DNA from 4 places in the Bradyrhizobium sp. ORS 111 genome. Region 4 is predicted to be linked to each of the others. Evidence: riboswitches for the same ligand, from Rfam matches in the RefSeq annotation. Region 4 holds a riboswitch; each other region holds the start of a gene.

Region 1 (6,021 bases), 1.2 Mb from region 4:
GAGCTGCGCGAGCCCGTCGAGCAAGGGCAGATGGCCACCATCTTCGACGCCGCGGATCTGAAGGTTGGCGCGGCTGGTCAGATCGATCAGCCCGTTGCCGTATTGTCCGGCAAGCTCGGCGATTCCCGCTGCCTGCGCTGCGTCCAGCCGTCCGCCACGCGGGCGAATGCGTACCACGAGCCCGTCGCCCGACTGCATCGGGCGCAGCGCGCCGGGACACCAGCCCTTGATCGCGACGGCGCTCATGAGACCTCCCGCAGCGCGGCGGCGATCGAATTGCGTCGCGTCTTCCAGAGTGCAGCCTCATGCAATCGCGTGAAGCACGTTTCCATCGCCGTCAGCGCTGCCGGGTTCTCGCGCGCCATGAAGGCGCGAACGTCGCCGTTGCCGAGTGTCGCATCATAGTAGAGATCGAACAGATGCGGCGGCACCGCGCCGGCAAGATGGGCGAAGGCCGCCATGTGTTCGAGCGTCGCGGTGATTTCAGCCGCGCCGCGAAAGCCATGACGCATCATGCCCGCGATCCAGGCCGGGTTCGTGGCGCGCGCACGCACCACGCGCGATATTTCCTCGGTGAGCGGGCGGGCGTGCGGTTGATCCGGCCGTGTCGCATCGAGGTGATAGAGCGAGGGGGCCTTCGCGCCGAGGCGCTCGGCCGCCGCGGCGACACCGGCCTCATGCGCGGCATAGTCCGCTGCCAGCAGCAGGTCGGTCTCCGGGAGATCCTGGGTATGAACGAAGGCATCGGCTGCAGCGAGCCGGGCCTCGATGCCGGCGCGGTCGGAGCGCATCTCGCCGTCGGACGCAAATGACCAGGATGACGCCGACAGCCAGGCCTCGCCGGCTGCGTCGCGCGATTCTGGTGTGTAGACATCCGGTGTCGCGCCGGCGCCAACGCCATATCGTCCGGGACGTGGCCCGAACACGCGCGAGACGCGCTGCGTATACGGATTCTCGTCGCCTTCCTCGCTGCGGTCCGACAACGCCCCGGCGGCGGCCTCGAACAGTTGGGCAAGGCCTGAGAAGACGTCGCGGAACAGCCCCGACACGCGCAACGTGACGTCGATGCGCGGGCGGCCCAGTTCTGCCGGTGCGATGATGTCGTAGCCCGTCACCCGGCCCGAGCCGTGATCCCAGCGCGGCGCGATACCTGCGAGATGCAGCGCCATCGCAAAATCCTCGCCGGCGGTACGCATGGTCGACGATCCCCAGAGGTCGACGACGAGCCCTTTCGGCCAGTCGCCGTGGTCCTGCAGGTGACGGCGCAGCAGCTCCTCGGCAAGCCTGACGCCTTGTGCATGCGCCGACGGCGTCGGCACCGCGCGTGGGTCCACGGCAAACAGATTGCGTCCGGTCGGCAGCACGTCGCGGCGCCCACGATAGGGCGAGCCCGAAGGTCCCGGCGCAACGCGGCGGCCGGAGAGCGCATCGCGCAGCGCACGCTTCTCTGCCTCGCCACACGCGCCCTGGCCGAACACATGCAGGCCGTCGCCGAACTGGCTTTCCTTGAGATCGCAGACGAAGCGATCGATCTGCGGAATGGCCTCAGCCGCCGAAACGGATGCGGCGAGACCCAGATCGTCCTCCAGCCCGGCGAGGCGCGCTTCCTCGCGGATATCAGCAATCAGGCGCTGGCGCCGTGCGGGATCGAGGCCGTCGGCGGTCGAATATTCATCGAGCAGCCGTTCGAGCCGGCGCATGCCCTCCGGCAATGTGGCGTTCGTGAGCGGCGGCGGCAGGTGGCCGATCGTGACGGCGCCGATCCTCCGCTTAGCTTGTGCGGCCTCGCCGGGATCGTTGACGATGAACGGATAGATCACCGGCAGGTCTCCGATCAACGCCTCCGGCCAACAGCAGGGCGACAGCGCGACCGATTTGCCCGGCAGCCATTCGAGCGTGCCATGCGCACCCATGTGCACGATGGCGTCGATGCCTTGCTGCCTGAGCCAGAGATAGAACGCGACATAGGCGTGGCGAGGCGTGCGCGCGAGATCGTGATAGTCGGCGTCGCGCTGGTTGATGTTGCCGCGCTCCGGCTGAACGGCAATGACGGACTTGCCGCATTGTATTGCGGCGAAGTGAAATTCGCCGTTGCGGCAATCTGGATCATCCTCCGGCGCGCCCCAGGCGCTCGCGAGGTCATCCTGAAGCTGCCGCGGAAGCCAGGACAGCACAGCGCGATAGTCGTCGACGCTCCACGTCAATTTCTGCCGCAGCAGAACGGCGCCGAGCGGCCCTACGGTCGCAATGCCGAAGCCCGCGGCTGCGAGATCGGACAGCAGCACGTCGACCGAAGCGAGGGCATCGAGCCCGACCGCATGCGCGATCTGATGGGGACGGCCGGGATAGTTCGAGAGCACGACAGCGAGCCGCTTCTCGTGCGCCGGCTTGGTCGCGAGCCGGTGCCAGGCGGCGACGCGCGCGGCCACAGCGGTGACACGCTCGTCGTCCGGCCGGTGCGCAAGACGCGCAAACTGGAGATCGGGATCGCGCTCGCCGGGCGACTTGAAGCTCACGACGCCCGCAAACGGACGACCGTCGACCTCCGGCAACACCACGTGCATCGCCAGATCGCCGGGAGAAAGACCGCGAAGCGACTTGGCCCAATCATCGCGCCGCGCTGTCGACAGCGCGACCTGGAACACCGGGCAGGACGCGGACTCAAACGGCGTCGTGCCGTCGTCGCCGATTGCGGAAAAGGCGGTCGCATTGACGATGGCGGCGGGAGGACAATGCGCGAACTGGGTGCGCATCCACTCGGCGACGCCCGCTGCCTTCAGCGAGGTGACGAACACGCCGTAAGCATCAAAGCCCTTCTGCCGCAACGCCGTGATCAGCGCGTCGACCGGTGCCGTGTCGCCGGCTGCGAGATAGGAACGATAGAAGGTCACCAGCGCCCGTGGCCGGTGATCTGGTGACGGCGCCGCCGTGGCGGCACCGAGCCCGGGATCGTAGAAGCCGAACTCCGGAAGGTCGATCTCGCCGACGACCGGTCCGGCATACAGTCCCGACGCCAGCGCGAGCTGGGCGATCACGGCCTGCGCCGCGACCGGGCCGCCTTTGTCGCAGAGCACCTTGAGCCTGCGCAGGGTTGAGACCGGCAGGGTGGAGAATTCATCGAGCCGCAGGTCATCGCGACCGTCCGCCGGCAGCACCGCAAGCGCGATGTTGCGCTCCTTCGCCAGGCGATGCAGCGCGGCCAGCCCATATGGCCAGTAGGGTTCGCCGCCGATCAGGCGCACAAAGATGCCGCGCGCTTGCGACAAGGTCCGCTCGATATAGGTGTCGACCGACAGCGGATGGCGCAGGTCGGCCAGATTCGCGAGCCGCAGCGACGGCAGCGATCGACGGCCGCGCCGCCAGCCGGAAGCAAACGCGGCAAGATCGCTGTCGGAGAACGAGAGCACCACGAGCTCGGCTGGAGCCTGGCCGAGATCCCTTGGTGTCGCGGTCTCCTCGAGACCGCGGCTCTCGCGGAAGACGATGTGCATCAGACACCAAGTCGCGCCTTGATGGCGGCCTCATCGATTTCGCCGTGTTCGCCGATCACGACCAGCTTCGACTGCCTCGGCCGCGCGCCCCAGGGCATGTCGAACTGATGTCGCACCCGCTCGCCGACAGATTGCACCAGTAGCCGCATCGGCTTGCCCTGGATCGCGATATAGCCCTTGGCGCGCAGCACATTCTGCTCGCGCGCCAGTCCCTTGACCGATGCAACTAGAGCATCGACATCGGAGACTTCCGGGAGATCGATCACCACGGAGTTGAAGTCATTGTGTTCGTGCTCGTCCTCGCCGTCGTGGTGAGACGGACGCGCCGCGAGGTCATCTTCGGCGGCGGCCGCGAGACCCAGGATCACGCGCGCGTCGACCGCGCCGTCGACGACCGGCAACATCGGCACCTGCCGCGGCATTTCGGCCGCGATCGCCAACTTCGCGGCCTCGAGGCCGTCAGCGCCGGCGAGGTCCGCCTTGGTCAGCAGCACGATGTCGGCGCAGGCGATCTGATCCTCGAACACCTCGGACAGCGGCGTCTCGTGGTCGAGATTGTCGTCAGCGGCGCGCTGTGCGTCGACCGCGGCCGGGTCGGGGGCAAAGCGGCCGGCCGCAACAGCCTCCGCGTCGGCCAGTGCGATCACGCCGTCGACCGTAATCCGCGAACGGATCTCCGGCCAATCGAACGCCTTCAGCAGCGGCTTAGGCAGCGCGAGCCCCGATGTCTCGATCACGATATGATCGGGTTTCACGCGGCGCGCCAGCAATTGCTCCATCGCCGGGATGAAATCGTCGGCGACTGTGCAGCAGATGCAGCCATTAGCGAGCTCGACGATGTTCTCGCTTGGACAATTGGCGTCGGCGCAGGACTTCAGGATGTCCCCGTCGACTCCTTCGCCGCCGAACTCATTCACCAGCACCGCAAGCTTCTTGCCGTTGGCATTCCTGATCAGATGCTGGATCAGCGTCGTCTTGCCCGATCCGAGAAAGCCGGTGACGACGGTGACGGGCACCTTGGTGAGCGTGGTCATTCTGCGGCCTCTGGCACAACGGCGATGGGTGGAATGCGGGCGAGTGATTGCTTGCGAAAGATTTCCGGCCGGCTGCGCCACGGCACGATGCCGTCGGGTGCCGCCGCATAGGCGGACGCACCGGCGACCACATCCGTCGCATTGGCTTCGGACAGGCGGCCATAGACATACGACCACCGTCCCGGCGCGCTGAGCGCGACCGAGCAGCCCTGGCTGCACGCCGACAGGCATTCGACCGGAATCAGATTGACGCCGTCAGGCACACCGGCATCGCGGATCGCGGCATGCAGGCGCGCACCAGGCGTGGTCTCGCCTTCCGCGAGCGTCTGGCCGGCGCGGCAGGTGATGCAGACATGAAGTGTAACGCTCATCGCCCTTCCTGATTGACAGCGGGAGGCGATGAGGCAGACGAACCGTTCGATGGAAAGGTTCGTTCCCCGTCGCGGAACACCCCGTCCGCTGGTCTCAACGTCTGCGCTGGCAGGTCTCCCGGCTTGCGGAGCAGGGGGTTATCCCTTCGATCCCCGCCTTCCCGATTCCTTTTGGAATCAGTGGCTTTGGGCATCTCTCCGGTCACGGTCGCGGGGGCGGCTGCGCTTCGGGCCGACTTGAGCCCTATCGCATTCCCTCTTCGCCTGTCGTAGGACAGGCACCAACGCAGGGCTCACCATTCGTCCAAGCCCGGAACTTGTCAAGCCGAAGGAACGTCAGATGATGTCCGAACGAGATGCCGCCGAGGACGAAGCCGGTGGCTCCGAGGCTGCGCTGGAAGCTCGCCATGCCGCCAAGATGGCTAAAAAGAAAGACGCTCGCGATCGAATCATGGCGACCAAGAGCGGTGAGAAAGGACTGATCATCGTCCATACCGGCGCGGGCAAGGGAAAATCGTCCTCCGCCTTCGGCATGATCGTCCGCTGCGTGGCGCACGGGTTTCCCTGCGCGGTGGTGCAGTTCATCAAGGGCGCTTGGGATACCGGTGAACGCCGCCTGCTGACCGGACACTTCGGCGACCTCTGTCAATTCCACGCGATGGGCGAAGGCTTCACCTGGGAAACGCAGGATCGCGCCCGCGACATCGCCGCCGCCCAAGCCGGCTGGGAAAAAGCCAAGCAACTGATCTCCGATCCAAGCTTGCGCATGGTCGTGCTCGACGAGATCAACATCGCGCTGCGTTATGACTATCTGGCGATCGCCGACGTCGTCGATTTTCTCAAGACCTCGAAGCCGCCGATGACGCATGTCGTGCTCACCGGGCGCAATGCCAAGGAGGAACTGATCGAGATCGCCGATCTCGTGACCGAGATGACGCTGGTGAAGCATCCGTTCCGGTCCGGCATCAAGGCGCAGCCGGGCGTCGAGTTCTGACGGCGTAGCTGGACCACGCGATGGCGCGCGCATTGATGATCCAGGGAGCGGGCTCGGACGTCGGCAAATCGCTGATCGTCGCGGGCCTTGCGCGCGCGGCGAAGCGGCGTGGCCTCCGTGTATTGCCGTTC
Region 2 (6,021 bases), 2.6 Mb from region 4:
GGCAGCTCACCGCGGGCTTCCGAGCGCGGCATGGCCGCGTCCTTTTATTCGATCCGACCAATGCGAAGTCGTCAGCCTACAACCCGTTGCTGGAGGTTAGGCACGGCGAGCGGGAGGTGCGCGATGTCCAGAACATTGCCGACATCCTCGTCGATCCCGAAGGCAGCCTCGAGAAGCGAAACCACTGGGAGAAGACCAGTCACGCGCTCCTGGTTGGCGCGATTCTCCATGTCCTCTATGCCGAGGAGGACAAGACGCTTGCCGGCGTCGCGGCCTTCCTATCCGATCCCAAGCGGCCGATCGAATCGACGCTTGCCGCGATGATGCGGACCGCGCATCTCGGCGAGGCCGGCGTCCATCCGGTCGTTGCCTCCGCCGCGCGCGAACTGCTGAACAAGTCTGGCAACGAGCGCTCCGGTGTCCTGAGCACCGCGATGTCGTTCCTCGGCCTCTACCGAGATCCCGTGGTGGCCGAGGTGACGCGCCGCTGCGACTGGCGGATTGGTGACATCGTCGGCGGAGATCGAGCGACCACGCTCTACCTCGTCGTACCGCCATCGGACATTAACCGCACCAAGCCGTTGATCCGGCTGATCCTCAACCAGATCGGCCGCCGCCTGACCGAGGATCTCCAGGCCAAGGCCGGGCGCCGCCGGCTCCTCCTGATGCTCGACGAGTTCCCGGCCCTCGGCCGGCTCGATTTCTTTGAGTCGGCGCTCGCCTTCATGGCTGGTTACGGCATCAAGAGCTTTCTGATCGCCCAGTCGCTGAACCAGATCGAGAAGGCCTATGGGCCAAACAACTCCATCCTCGACAACTGTCACGTTCGGGTCAGCTTCGCGACCAACGACGAAAGGACGGCGAAGCGGGTGTCCGACGCATTGGGCATGGCGACCGAGATGAAGGCGATGAAGAACTATGCCGGCAGCCGGCTGGCCCCTTGGCTCGGCCACCTCATGGTGTCGCGGTCAGAGACCGCCCGGCCGCTGCTGACGCCTGGCGAGATGATGCAGCTCCCCCCATCAGACGAGATCGTCATGATGTCGGGTCTGCATCCGATCCGCGCCAAGAAGGCGCGCTATTACGAGGACAGCCGTTTCCAGGAGCGCATCCTGGCACCGCCGACGCCGACCAAGCTCAACAACAACCGGCCGGACGATTGGAGTTCACGGCCACTGCCGCCTCGACCCAAGGCACCGCCGGCGTCGACGGACGACCAGGCCGACGTAGAGGATCCGAAGACGGCTGACCGCCGGCAGCAGCCGGAACTGGATCGGGACACCGTGGAGAGGAAGGAACCGATCGACAACGAGTTCGCGCCCGATTTTGCCGACGAGCTCGATGAAGACGCTCCGCGAATCAGGCGCATGAACGACATGATGCAGGGCGTCGCGCGCCAAGCATCACTCGATCCCGGCGACGATCTCGGATTATGAGGCAAGCATGACCTCGCCGAAGAAGAAAGCCCAGATATCGGTCTATCTCGATCCAGACGTCATGAAGACGCTGTCGGCCTATGCCGCCCGGCGCGAGCAGTCGATGTCGCTCATCGCCGAAGCCGCGATCGCGTCCTTCCTGTCGCCGGACGCAGACGAACGGCGGGAGGCTGCCGTTGCCAAGCGACTTGATCAGGTCGATCGCCGCATCGCGCGGCTCGAACGCGACATGGGGATCTCGGTCGAGACCCTGGCGTTGTTCGTTCGCTTCTGGCTGACGACGACACCACCACTCCCCGAGCCGGCTGCAAAGGCGGCGAGGGCGCAGGCGGCCGCGCGCTACGACAATTTCGTCGCGGCGCTCGGGCGACGGCTCAGTCAAGGTCCAAAGCTGCGGCAGGAGATACTGGAGGATAATCAGGAGCGCGAGCCGACGTGAGGGGCAGCTCGCCTAATAGGCCGATGATCGCTAGCCGGGTAGGCGAAAATCCAACCGCGGTGGCGATTCAAGACCGTGCATCGCAAGCATTTCCAGCGCGAGAACCGATAGTGCGCAGCCGATCTCCTCAACGCATGCGGATGCATCCTTTTCGATAGACTCCCGCTCAATCGCCTAGAGGCTTGTTCACATGTCGTAATCGCCGCTGACGGCTCCTCGAAGACACGAAGTTCGGTAGGATCGAGCCCAGCAGATTGACGAAAGGGAGCAACTCCATGAACCAGTACGTTGGTTTGGAATCTCTATGGAAGACACCGGCATTTGCGTTTTGAACCGGAGCGGCGCTGCCACATTCGAAGGTTGCGTGTCCACCCAATCCGGAGGCTATCGCTCAACTCTTGCGGCGTCATGCCGGCAGTCCGCGCCTGGCGCGCGCCGGGTCCCTTCGACCCCGCACGCGCATCTTGGATGGCTTCGCAAGCGTGTCGCGTCCGAGGACGGGAGCTAGCCGTTCGCGCTCAATTTGTGGTCATTACAATGGCTGCCATTCGACATTCAAGAAGCCCTCAACGCCACCACTTAAATGCCGAAGAATCTCGTGTCTGCTTTTGGAGCCACTTCATCTTCTCGTGCTCTGCAATAAAGAGGTTGCCCTCTGTTTCACGAAGCGAGCCTGAAAAAGCGCGCGATGGGGTTTATGCCTCGGCCAATCTCTGCGATAAGGCATCGAGTACTTGAAGGCAACAGCCGTCGAGTGGCTTGCAAAACGAAATGGGAGACATTGGGTTGCGAACAGATTTTTCGCGTATCAATCGGTCTAAAGCTATCTTCGATGATATTTATGCTTTGGATGATCCAAGGGCATATTTCTCTGTCCTGGGAGACTTGGATTATATGATCCCGGACGTGGCTGAGCCGGTTGTGCGCCAAATTCTGGCAGCGAAAGCTTCGGCAACCGGCCTTAAGCCGGTCGTGCTTGATGTTGGCTGTTCATACGGCATCAACGCAGCGGTGCATCGGTTTCCACTGACCTTCGGGGGCTTGCGTCACCGCTACGCCCGGCGCGAGATGAGGGCGATCAGTTCTGAGACACTGGTGCATCTCGATCGAAATTTTTATGCAGCTTGGCCTGATGTCGGTTTGGCGCGGTTTATCGGCCTCGATATGTCGGCACCGGCGATCAGCTATGCAACGGATGTTGGTCTCCTGGAGCAGGGCATTGTCGCTGACCTTGAAAAGGAGGCGCTATCGACGGACAGCGCGCGCATTATCCGCTCCACGGATGTTATCATGTCGACGGGTTGCATCGGCTACGTTACCGAGAAAACGTTCAGCAAAATTCTCGATGCGACAGATCAGCGTCTTTGGATCATCTCCTTCGTCCTACGAATGTTCCCATTTGATTCCTTGGCCACGACGTTCGCGAGGCGTGGCCTTGTGACAGAACGTCTTGCGGGCGCGACGTTTATCCAGCGTCGCTTTCGCGATGCTGACGAGTTTGAAAGTTGTTTGGCCAGCTTGGCGGCTCTTGGCGTCGATGCTACCGGTCTTGAATCAGAAGGGCTGTTTCACGCCGATCTGATCTTGTCCCGCCCTGAGGCGGATGCGCGCGCCATGCCTCTGGAAGACATTGTCACCGTCGCCAGCGGCAGGGGTCGGCCGATCGGGCCCCGTTATGTTCATGTTGAGGGCAGCAAGGGCTTGCAGGTCGCGCTGGAGCCGTGACAGGTTCGCTTTCCGAAGATAGCCGTGGGTGTGATCCAGGGATCTGTGCACCTAAGTGGATCACGCCCTCGCTCCCTGCATGGTTACGTTCGGTCCGGTCGGCAGGCTAGAGAGAAGCCGTGCTCATGACAGCTTTGCCGATTTCGAATCCATCTGTTTCCGTGCCATATGTCGAGATCGAGGCTGGGCATCGTCAACTTAATCGACGCGGAGCCGAAGAAGGGGATTCTCAGAGGTTCGAGATTCGGCGATAGCGCTTGTCGTGGAGATCTCGCGCCAAGTCGCAAAGGCTCGCTCGCGCGAAGCACGACGGAAGTCGGCAGCGACGGCTCCGGGATAGGGGATGTTGAAAAGCTTCGCGACCTGATCGTGAACTGACAGAAACCGTTGAGCTTGGCGGGACGATTTGAAACGCTTCATGATCCGCTCGCGTCGCCACGTCGGCCTGATGAGAATTCTCGGCCCGATTGTTGGGAGCTTTGTGCTGACGATGTTCGACGTGAAAGCCCAGCTTCCCCCTCGCAGCGCCGTACGAACGGAGCTTGTCCGTGATCATCACGCGCGGCGGCGTGCCGGCGGATTTCAAGAGCTTCTTCATGAACTGCTGCGCGGCGCGCGAGTCTCTTCAGCGCTGGAAAGGCGTCGAGACGAAGCCATTCTGGTCGACAGCGCGCCAGAGCCAATGTTGTTCGCCCGCGAGCGAGATAACGATTTCGTCCAGATGCCATTTGCCGCCGCGAGCGGGAGCGCGCTGGCGAATCCGATCGGAGAACGCTTTGCCGAATTTCCTTCCCCACTGGCCCACGGTTTCATAGGTCACGCCAATGCCACACGCCGCCAGCATTTCCTCGACCATGCGCAAGCTAATACGACCAAACGGCATAGCCTGATCGCTTCCGATGGGAAGCAATGGCGGCGATAAAGAGGGGTCCCGGACGGTTGGCATGCCGGTTGTTTACCGCCTCGGCCGCTCCAATTCGTTAACTTGACGGTGCCCTTTTGCCTTCTGAATCTTGATCTCCCTCAGCACAAGGCTTGACGAACCTCGGCGAGTCGCGCCTATATGTAGACCTGTCACGGTCTTTCATTCCTATATCTCGTAGGATGGAAGCTAAGAGGGAACCCGGTGCGCCGGCAATGGCTATTCCGAGGCTGCCCCCGCAACTGTAAGCGACGAGCGGTTGTCATCATGGTCACTGGCGACAGCGCCGGGAAGGCCGACAGCCGCAGCGACCCGCGAGCCAGGAGACCTGCCGCGACAGAACGAACGTCCTCGGGCGGGGTGCCCCGGTAGGTCGCTTGCAGCCGGGGACATTTGCCCGGTCTCCTTGCAAGTCGTCCGCGGCCCCCAGCGCCAAACATCGCGGGGTTGCCGATGTCGCCGTCTTACGATTTCGATCAGCAGGGTCATCTCCTTGCACTGTCCAGTGTGCGGCCGCCGCGAGCGCAGGCAAAGCCTGCCGCGCTTCAGCTGTCTGTTCCGCCTCCATCGCTGGCTCCGCTGCCTCGGCCCCTTGCGGCGTCTCCAAAGCCGTCTGACCTCGCCCTTGATCGGTCGCGCGACAATCTCCTGACATCGTTCGGCAAGCTGACCCTGACCGACCGTTATCTGCTCCCCGGCGAAGGCATCCAAGACATGTTTGCGCGGGTATCGTGCGCGTTTGCGGACGATGTTGCCCATGCTCAGCGTCTTTATGATGCAATGTCCCGGCTGTGGTTCATGCCGGCGACGCCAGTGCTCTCGAATGGCGGCAGCACGCGTGGCCTGCCTATTTCGTGCTTCCTTAATTCGGTGTCGGACTCGCTCGAAGGCATCGTCGGCACCTGGAACGAGAATGTCTGGCTTGCCTCCAACGGTGGCGGCATCGGCACCTACTGGGGCAATGTTCGCTCGATCGGCGAGAAGGTGAAGGGCGGCGTCACCTCAGGCATCATCCCCTTCATCCACGTCATGGACGGCCTGACGCTGGCGATCAGCCAGGGCTCGTTGCGGCGCGGCTCGGCGGCGGTCTATCTCGATATCCACCATCCCGAGATCGAGGAGTTCCTCGAGATCCGCAAGGCGTCCGGCGACTTCAACCGCAAGAGCCTTAACCTCCATCACGGCATCAACGTCACCGACGAGTTCATGCGTGCCGTAGGCGCCGGCACCGCGTTCGCTCTGCGGAGCCCGAAGACTAACGAGGTCATCCGCGAGATCGACGCCCGCCAGCTGTGGCAACGCATCCTTGAGAACCGGCTGCAGACCGGCGAGCCTTATCTCTTGTTCATCGACACCGTGAACCGCGCGCTCCCCAAGCACCAGCGCGAGCTCGGCCTCAAGGTCTCGACCTCCAACCTATGCAGCGAGATTACGCTGCCGACCGGTATCGATCATCGCGACGAGGAGCGCACCGCGGTGTGCTGCCTGTCGTCGCTCAA
Region 3 (6,021 bases), 1.2 Mb from region 4:
ACCGACAAGGAACGTCGTCACATCTAGGATTAGCGGCTGCAAAGCCGTGAGCGACGGCAATCCCATTGACCACTGGAGAAGGAGACGGTCATGACGTTCAGCTTGACAAGTCCTGCGTTCGCTGACGGCGGTCAGATTCCGGCAAAATATACTGCGGATGGCGAAAACGTCTCTCCGCCGCTGGAGTGGTCCGACGCGCCGGCGGAAACCAAGAGCTTTGTGCTGATTGTCGAGGATCCCGATGCGCCGTCCGGCACCTTCCGCCATTGGGGATTGTACAACATTATGGGCGAAAGAGCGATGTTGCCCGAGAGGGTTGGCCGCGGCGCGAAAACGGAGAAACTGGGCAAGGGCGTCAACGATTTCGGCGAACCGCGTTACTGCGGCCCCGCGCCGCCCAAGGGACATGGAACACATCACTACCATTTCAAGCTTGCGGCGCTAGACGTTGACGCGTTGTCACGAGCCCCCAAAATGTCCGTCGAGGACATCTGGAAAGCCGCCGAAAAACACAGGCTCGCTGAAGCTGATCTGGTCGGAACGTACAGCCGCTGATGAACCCATCTAGCCGCCTACCCTGCAACGCATCCACCAGCTCAGCATTGCCAGCAGGCCTGGTGCGCTGGAGTGGGGTTATGAAAGCAAAACGTGAGCAGAGCTTTGAAGAGGCTGCGGACTTGGTCCTGCATGCAGAGGTGGCGAACGGCTATCTGAGGGAGCTATGCGTGGCCTGTGCAAATGGCGACAAGCCCGCGGCGCGCAGATTCCTGCGCGAAGCGATTAGCGAGCTCGATATTGCGCGGGCGCTCTTACGGACCGGGATCGAATGACCCCGCGGACCATCTTCGTTCGTCGGATGGCCGCGAAACCCCGCGAGGCCACATGCCTTCCATCCGGCCCCCTTGCCTACGCGGGCCGGTGGATCGGTGCGCTCCTCACGATCAGAACTTCACGTTGATGGACAGTTCCGCCGTACGCGGCATGCCCAGCAGCCACTGCCCCGTACCGTTCGAAGTCACCGCGTAGACCTTGTCGAGCAGGTTGTAGACGCGGAACGCGACCGTGGTGCGGTCATCCGGCTTCCACCTGACACCGCCGTTGACCACGTTGTAGCCTGGCCTCGCCTGGGTGTTGGCAAGATCGGAATACATCTGGCCGACGATCTGCACCCCGCCATAAACCGACCAGTTGGGCGCGAAGTCCCAGGTCAGCCAGATGTTGGAGACCTGCTGCGGAACGTTGACCGGCACATTGCCGTCATAGCTGACGATCTTGCCGCCGACGACCTGGCTGTTGTTGTCATACCGGGCGCGCAGCACGGCGAGATTGGCGTCGATGCGCCAGCCGTCATTCAGCGCGAGCCCGATCGATCCCTCGACTCCGCGGGATGATTGCTGGCCGATCTGAAGCGCCAGGCCGCCGGTGGGATTGCTGGGATCAGGAATGGTCAGCCCGGTCTTGATGATCTCATAGGCCGCCAGAGTCCACTCGCCGCGGCCGCCCCAGAACGACTGCTTGACCCCGATCTCGGTCTGCTTGCCCGTGGCGAGCTGGAAGGTCTTTTGCGTGGTCGAAAGTGAAATCAGATTGGTGACCGGATCGACGCCAACGGCATATTGGCCGTAGAAGGCGAGGTTCTTGACCGGCTCATAGACGAGGCCGGCGCGCCAGCTGGTGCCCGACAGCGTGACGTCGAAGCTGTTCGACGGCACGCGATAGTCGGTACGATCGACCTCGGGGCGGTCATACCTGACACCGGTGACGAACGACAGTTGGTCGGTCAGCGAAAGCCGGTCCTCGGCAAACAGCGCGTATTGGTTGACGATTGCATTGAAGCCCGGTGCGGTTGGAGACGTCGTCGCGAAGAATGACCCGGGATCGAAGACGTAAGGATTGACCGACGATGCGCCGGCGTAGGGCGAATTGTTGGTGTGGGTGAAGTCGATGTGGTTGACGTCGAATCCCGTAACGAACTGGTTCGCAAAGCCGAAGATATGACCGCTGAACGTCGTATCCATCCGGTTGCCGAGCTGCTTCTGGTCGTGGAAGATCTCGATATAGCTGGAGCGATCGATTAGCTGGGTCGCCGGATTCCAGGTGTAGTTCTCGATGTCGCGCCAATGCCGCTCGCTGGTCAGATAATAGAGCGTATTGTTGACCTTGATGCCGTCGGCGACATCCCATTCGGTCTTGAATTGGGTCCAGTTGTCCCGATAGCGAATGGTGCTGTCCGATGCGTTGTAGTTCCTGAAGCGTAGCGCATCGAGGATTCCGCCGTTGATGACAGGCGTGCCGAAATAGCGCGACGGGCTACGGTCGCCGTAGTCCTCGGAAAGCGTGAAGGCGAGATTGTCGGACGCCTGCACCCGCACTGCCGCGGAGACCGCCACATTCGATGTCTTGTCGCGATCGACCCAGCCATCCGACATGTTACCGGTGGCATTCACGCGATACGATACATTGGGATTGATCGGCCCGGCGCTGTCGAGCGCGAGCCGTCGCGTCATGTTGCTATCAAGCGAGACCTCGGCGTCGTTGTAAGGCGTTGCGAGCGGCTTTTTCGGGATCACGTTGATGACGCCGCCGATCGCGCCTTCGCCGTACAAGACCGAGGCCGGGCCGCGCAGCACCTCGATGCGCTGCGTCGACCAGGTGTCGTATGGGAAGGTCAGGGTTCCAGAGCCGACATAGAAGCGCGTGCCGTCATACAGCGTCATCACCGAGTTGCTGCCGGCGAAGCCACGGGTACTGAACGACAGGCCGCCATTGCCGGGAGCCGGCGTTGCGATGAAGCCGGCCCCGTCCTGGGTGACGGCGTCGATCACATTGTGCTGACCGCGTTCGGCGATGGTCTCCGACGAGATGACCTCGACGCTGGCCGGCGTTTGCAGCGGTGTCAGGTTGAGGCGGCTGCCAGTTGCTTCCGGCTTGGTAGCATTGAGCGTCGGTGACGCCGATGCGGACGACACAGCGGACTGCGACGTGTCATGGGCTGCCGGATTTGTCGTGAGCCTCGATCGCGACCGAACAGCGGCCGTGTTGTTGCGCGAGGGACGCTTCGGCTTCGCGGCCTCGGGAGGCGAGATCTGGATCGGATCCAGCCTGGTTGACGGAGCGGTCTGCGCCCAGCTTTCGGCCGGCAGCAGCGATGACAACGAGCAAACGAGGCCAAGGCGCCATCCGAGCGCAATGGGGGAAGATGAAGACATAAAGGGACTCGCGGTTAACGTGGCACGTCACCGCGAACGCGGGCACCGCATGCCCAAACGGCAATGCGCCGACCCCACCAGGACGCCCCGCCCGATGTGCTCGCGTGTGACCACGACTGACGGCAGGTCTCCTGGCTCACGGGTTATCGCCTGTCGACGCCTTCCCGGGCAGCTCGGCCCAGTGGCATAGTGACGAAAGGCTCGCCGTTTACAGTTGCGGGGACAGCTACGGCCTTGGGCCGACGCCCGCACCGCATTCCCTTTTGATCTCCCGAAGGAGAACCGTCGCCATCAAGATAGGTTTATTCGGAAACGACTGTCAACGATTCGGCCGCGCGCACTGCAAACCAGACAAACCAGAGTACTCCCGTAGTGGCGTGGGGCTTCGCGACGAACAGTCAAAGTGCGGCACGCGAACCATCAGCGTCGCACGGTGAACTCGTCCGAACTTCGTCGCGATTCCCATTTGGCCTGCTCGAGCTCCGGCCGGTCACACTCGGCCTCGGGGTAGCCGATGCAGAGATAGCCGATAAACTTCCAACTCTCGGGTACGTCGAGAATACCGTGAACGCGGATCGGATCGAGGATCGACACCCAGCCGAGCCCAATGCCCTCCGCACGTGCGGCAAGCCACATCGAGCAGATCGCGGCGACGACGGAATATTCGGTGGTTTCGGGCATCGTCGCGCGCCCCAGGCCCGCACCGATGCTGCTCGTTTTGTCCGCGAAAACGGCCAGATGGCCCGGCGCCTCCTCGAGCCCCGAAAGCTTGAGGGTGGCATACTTCGCCGCGCGCTCACCGGAATAGGACTGCAGGGCATCGGCATTGCAGAGCTTGAAATCCTCGATCACCGCGCTGCGCCTCGCCCTGTCCTCGACGATGACGAACCGCCACGGCTGGCTGAGGCCAACCGACGGAGACAGGCAGGCGGTCTCGATCAGCCGCTCCAGCGCGCCGTCCGGCAGCGGATCTCTTCGAAAGCGCCGCACGTCACGGCGCCACACGAACAATTCGTGCAGTTGCCGGCGAAACGTATCGTCGAATGAGACCATCAGGCTCGTCATCCGATCTTTATTTAAGCTTCAGCGGCAGGCCTGCCACCACGAACTCCACCTCTTCTGCGACGCCGGCAATGGTCTGGTTCATGAGGCCGGCGCCGTCACGGAAAGTGCGCGCTAGCGCATTGTCGGGCACGATGCCGAGACCCACCTCGTTGGTCACCATGATCACCGGGCTGTGCTGCCGAGGCAGCGCCTCGGCAAGACGTGCAACGTCCTGCGACCAGTCGCGCCCGGCATGAAGCAGGTTCGACAGCCACAGCGTAAGGCAGTCGACCAGCCTTGCCCCGCCGCCGTCGGTCTCGGCCAGGGCCGCGACGAGGTCGAGCGGCACTTCCCGTTCGATCCAGTCGCCGCCTCGCCGCGCGCGGTGGCGCGCGATGCGCTCCACCATCTCCGCATCGAGCGCTTCGGCCGTCGCAATATATATGGGCTGTCCCGGAAACGAGCGCGCGCGAGATTCGGCCCGTCGGCTCTTTCCCGATCGTGCTCCGCCCGTTATCAGAATGACGGCCATCATGAACTCCTGTCGGGCCAGCACTAATCACCAAACGCTGCCAAAGACAAAGCCGAAATCGATCACGGGAGGGCTTGCGCTCGCGCGGGGTCTTGCGCATCAGGAGAGATCGAGGCGGGAGACGTGCGTGAGCTTTGCGGGAGCGATGGCGGTGGCGATGGCGGTCGACGCCTTAATCGGCTGGCCGGATTGGCTGTTCGCGCGCGTCGGTCATCCCGTGACCTGGCTCGGCCGGCTGATCACCGCCGTCGATACCGGCTGGAACCGGACGTCGGCTTCGCCTGCGCAGCGTCGCGCAGCCGGCATCGCGGCGGCAACTCTGGTGATCGCACTGGCAGCATCGCTCGCCTGGGCTGTTCAGATCGTGCTCCCCGCAGGCTGGACCCGCATTGTCCTGATCGGAATTCTGGCATGGCCGCTGGTTGCCTTGCGTTCACTCCATGACCATGTCGCCGCGGTCGCGGATCCGCTTGCGTCCGGCGATGTCACGGGCGCACGCGCGGCGGTTTCGCGCATTGTCGGACGCGATGCCGCTACGCTCGATGATGCCGGCATTGCGCGCGCGACGATCGAGAGCCTGGCCGAGAATGCGTCCGACGGCATCGTCGCGCCCGCGTTTTGGGGCGCACTGTTCGGACTACCCGGCATTGTCGGCTACAAGGCGATCAACACGCTTGATTCCATGATCGGCCACCGTACCGCGCGGCATGAGGCGTTTGGCTGGGCTTCCGCCCGCATCGACGACCTTGCCAATCTCATCCCGGCGCGCCTCACCGGCCTGCTGTTCGTACTGCTTGCGTCGCAGCGGGCGCAGGCGTGGTCATGCATGCTGCGGGACGCGAGCCGTCATCGCTCGCCGAACGCCGGTTGGCCGGAAGCCGCGATGGCCGGCGGGCTCGGCGTGCGGCTGAGCGGTCCGCGCATCTACCACAGCAGCGTTGCGAAGGAGCCTTGGTTGAACGAAGCGGCGCGCGATCCCGTCGCCGCCGATATCCGCCGCGGACTGAAACTCTATCGTCGCGCCATGATGCTGCTGGCCGCGATATTCGCGATCCTGGCCTTGGTGTGAGGGAGCCACAAATGCGTGAGCACGGCGGCAATCTCGATATCGCGCAGCAACGGTTCGGTGGCCGGCCGGACGACTGGATCGATCTGTCGACCGGAATCAACCGGCTGCCTTATCCCGTGGTCGATGTGGACCCGAGACTCTGGAACGCGTTGCCGTCGCGGACCGAC
Region 4 (6,021 bases):
CCGCCATCACCGCTTCCGACAATGCTTCGACAGGCGCGCCCTGCGACGCCAATCGTCCTTCGGAGAGCACCAGCACCTGGTCGGCAAAGCGCGCGGCCAGGCCGAGATCATGCGTTACCACGACGACCAGCACGCCCGTGTCGGCAACGCCGCGCAGCCGCTGCATCACATCGATCTGATGGCGCGGATCGAGCGACGCGGTCGGCTCGTCAGCCAGGATGACCGGCGCCTCCACCGCGAGCACGCGGGCCAGCGCAACGCGGCTGCGCTCGCCGCCGGAGAGCTCGGTGACGCGGCGGTCGCTGAACGCGGTGACGTCGACCGCCTGCATCGCCCGCAGCACTGCCGCCATATCGTCGGGCGACAGCCTGGCGGGATCGGTCGCGCCGTGCGGATAGCGGCCGAGCGCGACGATGTCGCGGGCCGGCAGCGGCCAGTGCACCATGTGCCCCTGCGGCAGATAGGCAAAGCGTTTGGCGCGTTCGCGCAACGACAGCGACGACAGCACATCGCCGCCGATCCTGATGTCACCGCGGGAGGGGATCAGCCCGGCCAGCGCACGCAGCAGCGTGGTCTTGCCTGCGCCGTTCGGACCAACCAGCGCAACCAGATGCCCTGATGCAAGCTGCAGCGAGATGTCGTGCAGCACATTCCGACTGCCCAGCGACGCGTCGAGGTTGGTTGTGGACAGCATCGTCACGCCACGCCTCCGCCGAGCGCGCGGCGTTCGCGCATGATCAGATAGAGAAAGAATGGCACGCCGGTGATCGAGGTCAGCACGCCGACCTTGATGTCGGAGGTCGAGGGGATGACGCGCACCGCGACATCGGCCGCCAGCAGCAGCGCCGAGCCGGTGAGCGCGCTCGGCACCAGCAGCCGCGCCGGATCGTGGCCGATTACCGGCCGCATCAGATGCGGCGCGACCAGGCCGATGAAGCCGATCGTGCCTGTCACGGCGACCGCCCCGCCGACACCGAGCGCAACGCCCGAGATGACGAACAGCCGCAACCGCCCGACATCGACCCCGAGGCTCTGTGCGGCCTCCTCGCCGAGTGTCAGCGCGCGGAAGCTGCTTGCCTGGCTGAGCAGGATGACGGTGCCGGCGATAATGAAGGGCAGCGCAATCGTCACATGCTGGAAGCTGCGGTCCTCGAGCGAGCCGAGCAGCCAGAACGCGATCTCCAGCGCCACGAAGGGGTTGCTGGAGAGATTCATCACCAGCGCCGTTGCAGCGCCTGCGAAACTGGAGATCGCAAGCCCCGACAGGATCAGGATCAACAGCCCCGCATTGCGCCCGGCGATCGCAAGCAGGGCGAACACGGAGCCGAACGCCGCGATGATCGCCGCGACCGGCAGCGCGAACGAGCGTACATCGGCCAGCCCGAGCGCGATCACCAGCACCGCACCGAACGCGGCGGCCTGCGGCGCGCCGAACAACGACGGCGAGGCCAGCGGATTGCGCAACAGCCCCTGCAGCGCCGCACCCGACAATCCCAAAATGCCGCCGATCGCAAACGCCAGGATGGTTCGCGGCAGGCGAATCTCGCGCACGATCACCTGCGCCACGTCGGTGCCGCCGCCGAACAGCGCCGCGATCACCCTGAGCGGTGACAGCCGCACCGGCCCGATGCCGAGCGAGATCAGCACGAGCAAGACCACGAGCGCCGTGAGCGCTATGGTCGCACCCAGGCGGCGCCGCGCTGCGACCTCGGCCGCCAAGGCGAAATCCTGCACACTCATCGGATCATGCTCTTACAGCGATCGCCGTGGCAGACAAGCGACACTCGGTGAAAACCATACCCGTCCGGCCGCTGCCCTGGTTCCGCCGGGATTGACTTTGGTCGCCGACCGAACCCTAGTGACCATGACGGTTCTTTCATGAGATGAAAAGGGAATGCGGTACGGGGAAACTGCCCCAACGCCGCGGCTGCCCCCGCAACTGTAGGCGGTGAATCCTTCGTCACAGGCCACTGGGACTCTCGGTCCTGGGAAGGCGACGAAGGGTAACGACCCGCGAGCCAGGAGACCTGCCGTCAGCCGTGGTCACACGCGACGATGTCGGTCGGGGAGTACAGACATTGGCTTCACCCGAAGTGCCGTCGCGCAAGGGGTGAGACTGGGTTCGCGGTGACGTGCCACTGACGTTACCGAAGTCTCGCCCATGTTGTCCCTTGCTTCAATCCGACTGCGCCGCGCGCTGCTGCTCGCGTCCGCAATATCGGCGCCATCGCTCTGTGCTTCGGCCGCGCAGGCTCAGCAGTCGCCTGCTGCGGAGGTGCTTCCGCCCATCGAGGTCACCAAGCCCGGTGACCAGAACGTCACCCGCGCCAAGCCGGGCAGTGTCGACGAGTCCCACGCACCGCGCCGCCCGGCCCCGGGCAACACGCAGAGCAACAGCACCGGGTCCGGGACCGGATCGAATGCCCCATCGGTCGGAACCGCGACCGGCGGGACCGCCGGCGGCGGGCATCAGTTCGCGGGCATCGTCGGCGCATCGTCGACGGTGATCACGGCCGATGACATCGCGCATTCGCCGGTGCAGACGCTGCCCGAAATCCTCGCGCAGGTGCCGGGCGTGCAGTTGGAATCTCTCTATGGCGGCGTGAACGGCGCCAAGACCTCGGTCGACCTGCGCGGCTTCGGCGCATTCGCCTCCAACAATACGCTGTTCCTGCTCAACGGCCGCCGCCTCAACGACATCGACAAGGCCGGCTTCGACCTCACCACCATCCCGATCGATTCGATCGAGCGCATCGAGATCACGCGCGGCAACAGCGGCGCCGTGCTCTATGGCGACAACGCAGTCGGCGGCGTCGTCAATATCGTCACCAAGACCGGCGTCGGCGGACCGCCGGTTTCCGTGAAGTCTGAAACCGGCTTCGGCTCGTTCAACCAACGCATGGCCGCGGTCTCCGCCGCGGTGAATTCGGGGCCGTGGTCGACGTCGTTCTACGGCAACGGCATCAAGTCCGACGGCTATCGCGTCAACAATGCGCTCGACCAGCGCAACGGTGTCGGCAACATCAGCTACACCACGCCGGACCTCACCGCGTTCCTGACCGTCACCGGGAGCGACCAGAAGCTCGGCCTTCCCGGTGGCCGGATCGTGGACCCGTCGATCGGTGTCAATGAGCTGCTGACCGATCGCAGGGGCGCGGCTACCCCATACGATTATGCCACTCAACAGACCGCGAGCGTCACCACCGGCTTCACCAAGACCCTGATGAACGGCGTTGACCTGATCATCGACGGCGGCTGGCGGCAGCGGGACACGCAGAGCGGCTTCTTCGGCACGGTGCCGACCCCAAGCTTTGCCTCGACCTACAATGACGCTGCGCTGCAAACGTGGTCGATCACGCCACGCCTCAACATCAAGAGCGCGATGCTCGGGCTGCCGTCCACGATCCTGACCGGGATCGACTACTATGATTCGACATTCCGGGAAGCGCGCAGCCAGTTCCAGGGGTATGCGCCGATCCACACCTACGACATCTCACAGCAGACACTTGCCGGCTACTGGCAGCACACCATCGGCCTGCTGCCGACGACTGATTTCTCCTATGGGGCGCGCATCCAGAAGACCGCCGTGAACGCAACCGACCGCTACGATCCCACGGCGCCGGGCACATTCCCCGGCTCTGACATCCAGGCTTCCCCGCTCAACAGCAACGAAACGCAATATGCGTTGCATGCCGGCGTCGAACATCGCTTCACCGACGTCTTCTCGGTATTTGGCCGTGCTGCGCGCGCGTTCCGCACGCCCGATGTCGATGAACGCGTCGCCTCGGGCCCATCATTCGATCCGCTGACGTTCGCGCCAATCCCGCAGAGCTTCCAGCTCAAGACCCAGACCTCGCAAGACGTCGAGGGCGGCGTCCGGATCAGGACCAACCGCTTCCAGGTGCAGACAAGCGTCTACCTGATGGATCTCGACAACGAGATTCACTTCAACCCAGTGCTATTCTACAACGTCAATCTCGATCCGACCCGCCGCTACGGCAGCGAGACCAATGCCTCGCTGCGCGTCAGCGACACCGTGACGCTGCGCGGCGGCATGGCCTACACCCGCGCCGTCTTCCGCGAAGGCATCTGGGCCGGCAACGATGTGCCACTGGTCTCCCGCTATACCGGCAATGTCGGCGTCACCTGGAACATCTGGCAGAACTACCTCGTGTTCGACGCTACGCTCCGCGCCTGGAGCTCGCGCATCATGGACAACGACCAGGCCAACAGCCAGAGCCGCATTCCCGGCAATGCGACGGCCGATATCAAGCTCAGCGGACAATACGACCGCTTCTTCTGGTCGGTCGCCGTGAACAACCTATTCAACGCGCTTTACTACGACTACGCCATCGCGAGCTCGTTCACCGCGGACCGCTTCTCGGCCTATCCGCTGCCGGGCCGGACCTACATGGTGCGGGCCGGAGCGACGTTCTGACCTGCTCCGGCGCGGCGGGGCCCTCCGTCCGGTTGCGTCCTCTCCTCGCATTTCAAGCGCCTGCCAACTGGGGTAGAATTTCCGGTGACCATCGATTGCGGAGGACATGCATGGGCAAAGCGGGAAAGAAGGGCAAGGCACCCACCAAGGCCAGCGAGCCGCCCAAAAAGCCTCCGCCGTCCCCATCGCAGCAGGATGACGAATATTACGAGGATGGCGACATCGCCACGCCGAAGCTCGACCGCTACGGCAATGATGACGAGCCGTTGTAGGACGGTCCACGTCGATCCAGACGTCGTCCTGGCGAGGGCCGGGACCCATAACCACCACTGTCAATCGTTGATAAAGGCTGTGGCCCCCATCTGGCTAGATCAATAGGCATCGGTGGTTATGGGTCCCGGGTCGCGCTTCGCTTGCCCGGGACGACGACTTAGCAAAACCCCTCACTCTCGATCATTCGGATGCTCGCCGCGTCGAGCAGATGCGCGCCGAAGCCGCCGCGCGCCAGCGACGATGCGAACTGCGGCGAGACCAGCAGCAGCGCAGCCGTCATCGCCAGCGGCACGGCGCCGGGCCAATCGAGTCGCATCGGCGTCAGCTCCTCGGTGCTGCCCTGATAGGGGTCCTTGCCCGCGGCGATGCGGCCGCATTCCCTGATGACGTCGCGTCGCGTGCCGTCGCGTGAGGCGCTGCCGAGCAGCGCCTGCAGCGCAAGATGGGTCCGCACGCCGGCCCGGCTCTCGGCAAGCGGCGCCGGCGTCTCGCCGAGCGACAGGCGCAGCAGCAGCTCGACCAGATCGGTACCGGCGCAATACGCATTCATCGGCTCGACCAGCCGCGGATTGCAGTCGATCAGAAGCGGAGTGGCGCTGTCGAGCGGCATGATGACATCGACCGACAGCGCGCCGTGCCAATTGAGATGCGCGCCGATCGCCTCAAGATAGCCGCGGATCGCCGGCCGGCTGACGCTCTCCTTGACCGCCTCGCCACCGCCGACACCGGCACTGACCTGCCGATAGGCATGGAAGCCGAGCAGCTCGCCGCGGCAAAACACCGACTGCGCCTTCTCGGTGGTACCAGTGATGAGGTCCTGCACCAATAGTTCGCCACCAATGTCCCCGCTTGCTTGGAGATCGTAGAGCGCAAGATTGAGATCGCCCACATCACGCACGATCCAGACGCCGCGGCTCGCGGTGCCGATCGATGTCTTGACCACGGACGGAAACCGCGTCGCCTCGCGCAGTTCGTCGAGCGAGGCCACGATCCGGGTCGGCGGCTGCGGCAGGCCGAGCCGATCGAGCAGCCGGCTGAAACCCGCCTTGCTGTGCACCGCGCGGTAGCTGGAGAAGTCCGGCAGCGCGAACCCAACGCGCGGCTTTAGTCGGGCCTCGGCCCGCGTGAACAGGAAGCCCTGCTCATGGGTCGGCAGCAGCACGTCGAAATGCTGCGATGCCAACAAACCCTCGACGAAGCGCAGGAAACCGGCCGGATCGGTGCGCAGGCCGGGACAGTGATGGAATTTGCGGACAAAGCGGGAGTAGCGCGCCAGGCACCAGCGCGAGGGGTCGCAGACCTCGACGTGA

The links. Region 4 has a riboswitch for cobalamin ahead of P6U30_RS03145 (TonB-dependent receptor). Riboswitches for the same ligand answer to the same signal wherever they lie in the genome.
Region 1: linked by a shared signal. The riboswitch ahead of P6U30_RS34635 (DUF1636 family protein) and the one ahead of P6U30_RS03145 (TonB-dependent receptor) in region 4 are both predicted to bind cobalamin.
Region 2: linked by a shared signal. The riboswitch ahead of P6U30_RS28355 (ribonucleoside-diphosphate reductase subunit alpha) and the one ahead of P6U30_RS03145 (TonB-dependent receptor) in region 4 are both predicted to bind cobalamin.
Region 3: linked by a shared signal. The riboswitch ahead of P6U30_RS34600 (TonB-dependent receptor) and the one ahead of P6U30_RS03145 (TonB-dependent receptor) in region 4 are both predicted to bind cobalamin.

The regions. Positions count from the first base shown of each region.
Region 1 covers NZ_CP120701.1:7,492,501-7,498,521, reverse strand. The annotation lists gene cobG (precorrin-3B synthase) at 1-246, opposite strand, end outside; gene cobN (cobaltochelatase subunit CobN) at 243-3,491, opposite strand; gene cobW (cobalamin biosynthesis protein CobW) at 3,491-4,525, opposite strand; gene P6U30_RS34635 (DUF1636 family protein) at 4,522-4,896, opposite strand; cobalamin riboswitch at 4,987-5,197, opposite strand; gene cobO (cob(I)yrinic acid a,c-diamide adenosyltransferase) at 5,240-5,890, shown strand; gene P6U30_RS34625 (cobyric acid synthase) at 5,911-6,021, shown strand, end outside.
Region 2 covers NZ_CP120701.1:6,161,328-6,167,348, reverse strand. The annotation lists gene P6U30_RS28375 (conjugal transfer protein TraG) at 1-1,436, shown strand, start outside; gene P6U30_RS28370 (CopG family transcriptional regulator) at 1,444-1,875, shown strand; gene P6U30_RS28365 (class I SAM-dependent methyltransferase) at 2,662-3,600, shown strand; partial or broken gene P6U30_RS28360 (IS6 family transposase) at 3,807-4,546, opposite strand; cobalamin riboswitch at 4,661-4,873, shown strand; gene P6U30_RS28355 (ribonucleoside-diphosphate reductase subunit alpha) at 4,976-6,021, shown strand, end outside.
Region 3 covers NZ_CP120701.1:7,484,328-7,490,348, forward strand. The annotation lists gene P6U30_RS34585 (CBS domain-containing protein) at 1-27, shown strand, start outside; gene P6U30_RS34590 (YbhB/YbcL family Raf kinase inhibitor-like protein) at 91-555, shown strand; gene P6U30_RS34595 (hypothetical protein) at 636-830, shown strand; gene P6U30_RS34600 (TonB-dependent receptor) at 942-3,209, opposite strand; cobalamin riboswitch at 3,313-3,511, opposite strand; gene bluB (5,6-dimethylbenzimidazole synthase) at 3,630-4,262, opposite strand; gene cobU (bifunctional adenosylcobinamide kinase/adenosylcobinamide-phosphate guanylyltransferase) at 4,282-4,785, opposite strand; gene cbiB (adenosylcobinamide-phosphate synthase CbiB) at 4,913-5,854, shown strand; gene cobD (threonine-phosphate decarboxylase CobD) at 5,866-6,021, shown strand, end outside.
Region 4 covers NZ_CP120701.1:688,782-694,802, reverse strand. The annotation lists gene P6U30_RS03155 (ABC transporter ATP-binding protein) at 1-694, opposite strand, end outside; gene P6U30_RS03150 (FecCD family ABC transporter permease) at 697-1,740, opposite strand; cobalamin riboswitch at 1,852-2,050, shown strand; gene P6U30_RS03145 (TonB-dependent receptor) at 2,162-4,438, shown strand; gene P6U30_RS03140 (hypothetical protein) at 4,549-4,710, shown strand; gene P6U30_RS03135 (hypothetical protein) at 4,869-6,021, opposite strand, start outside.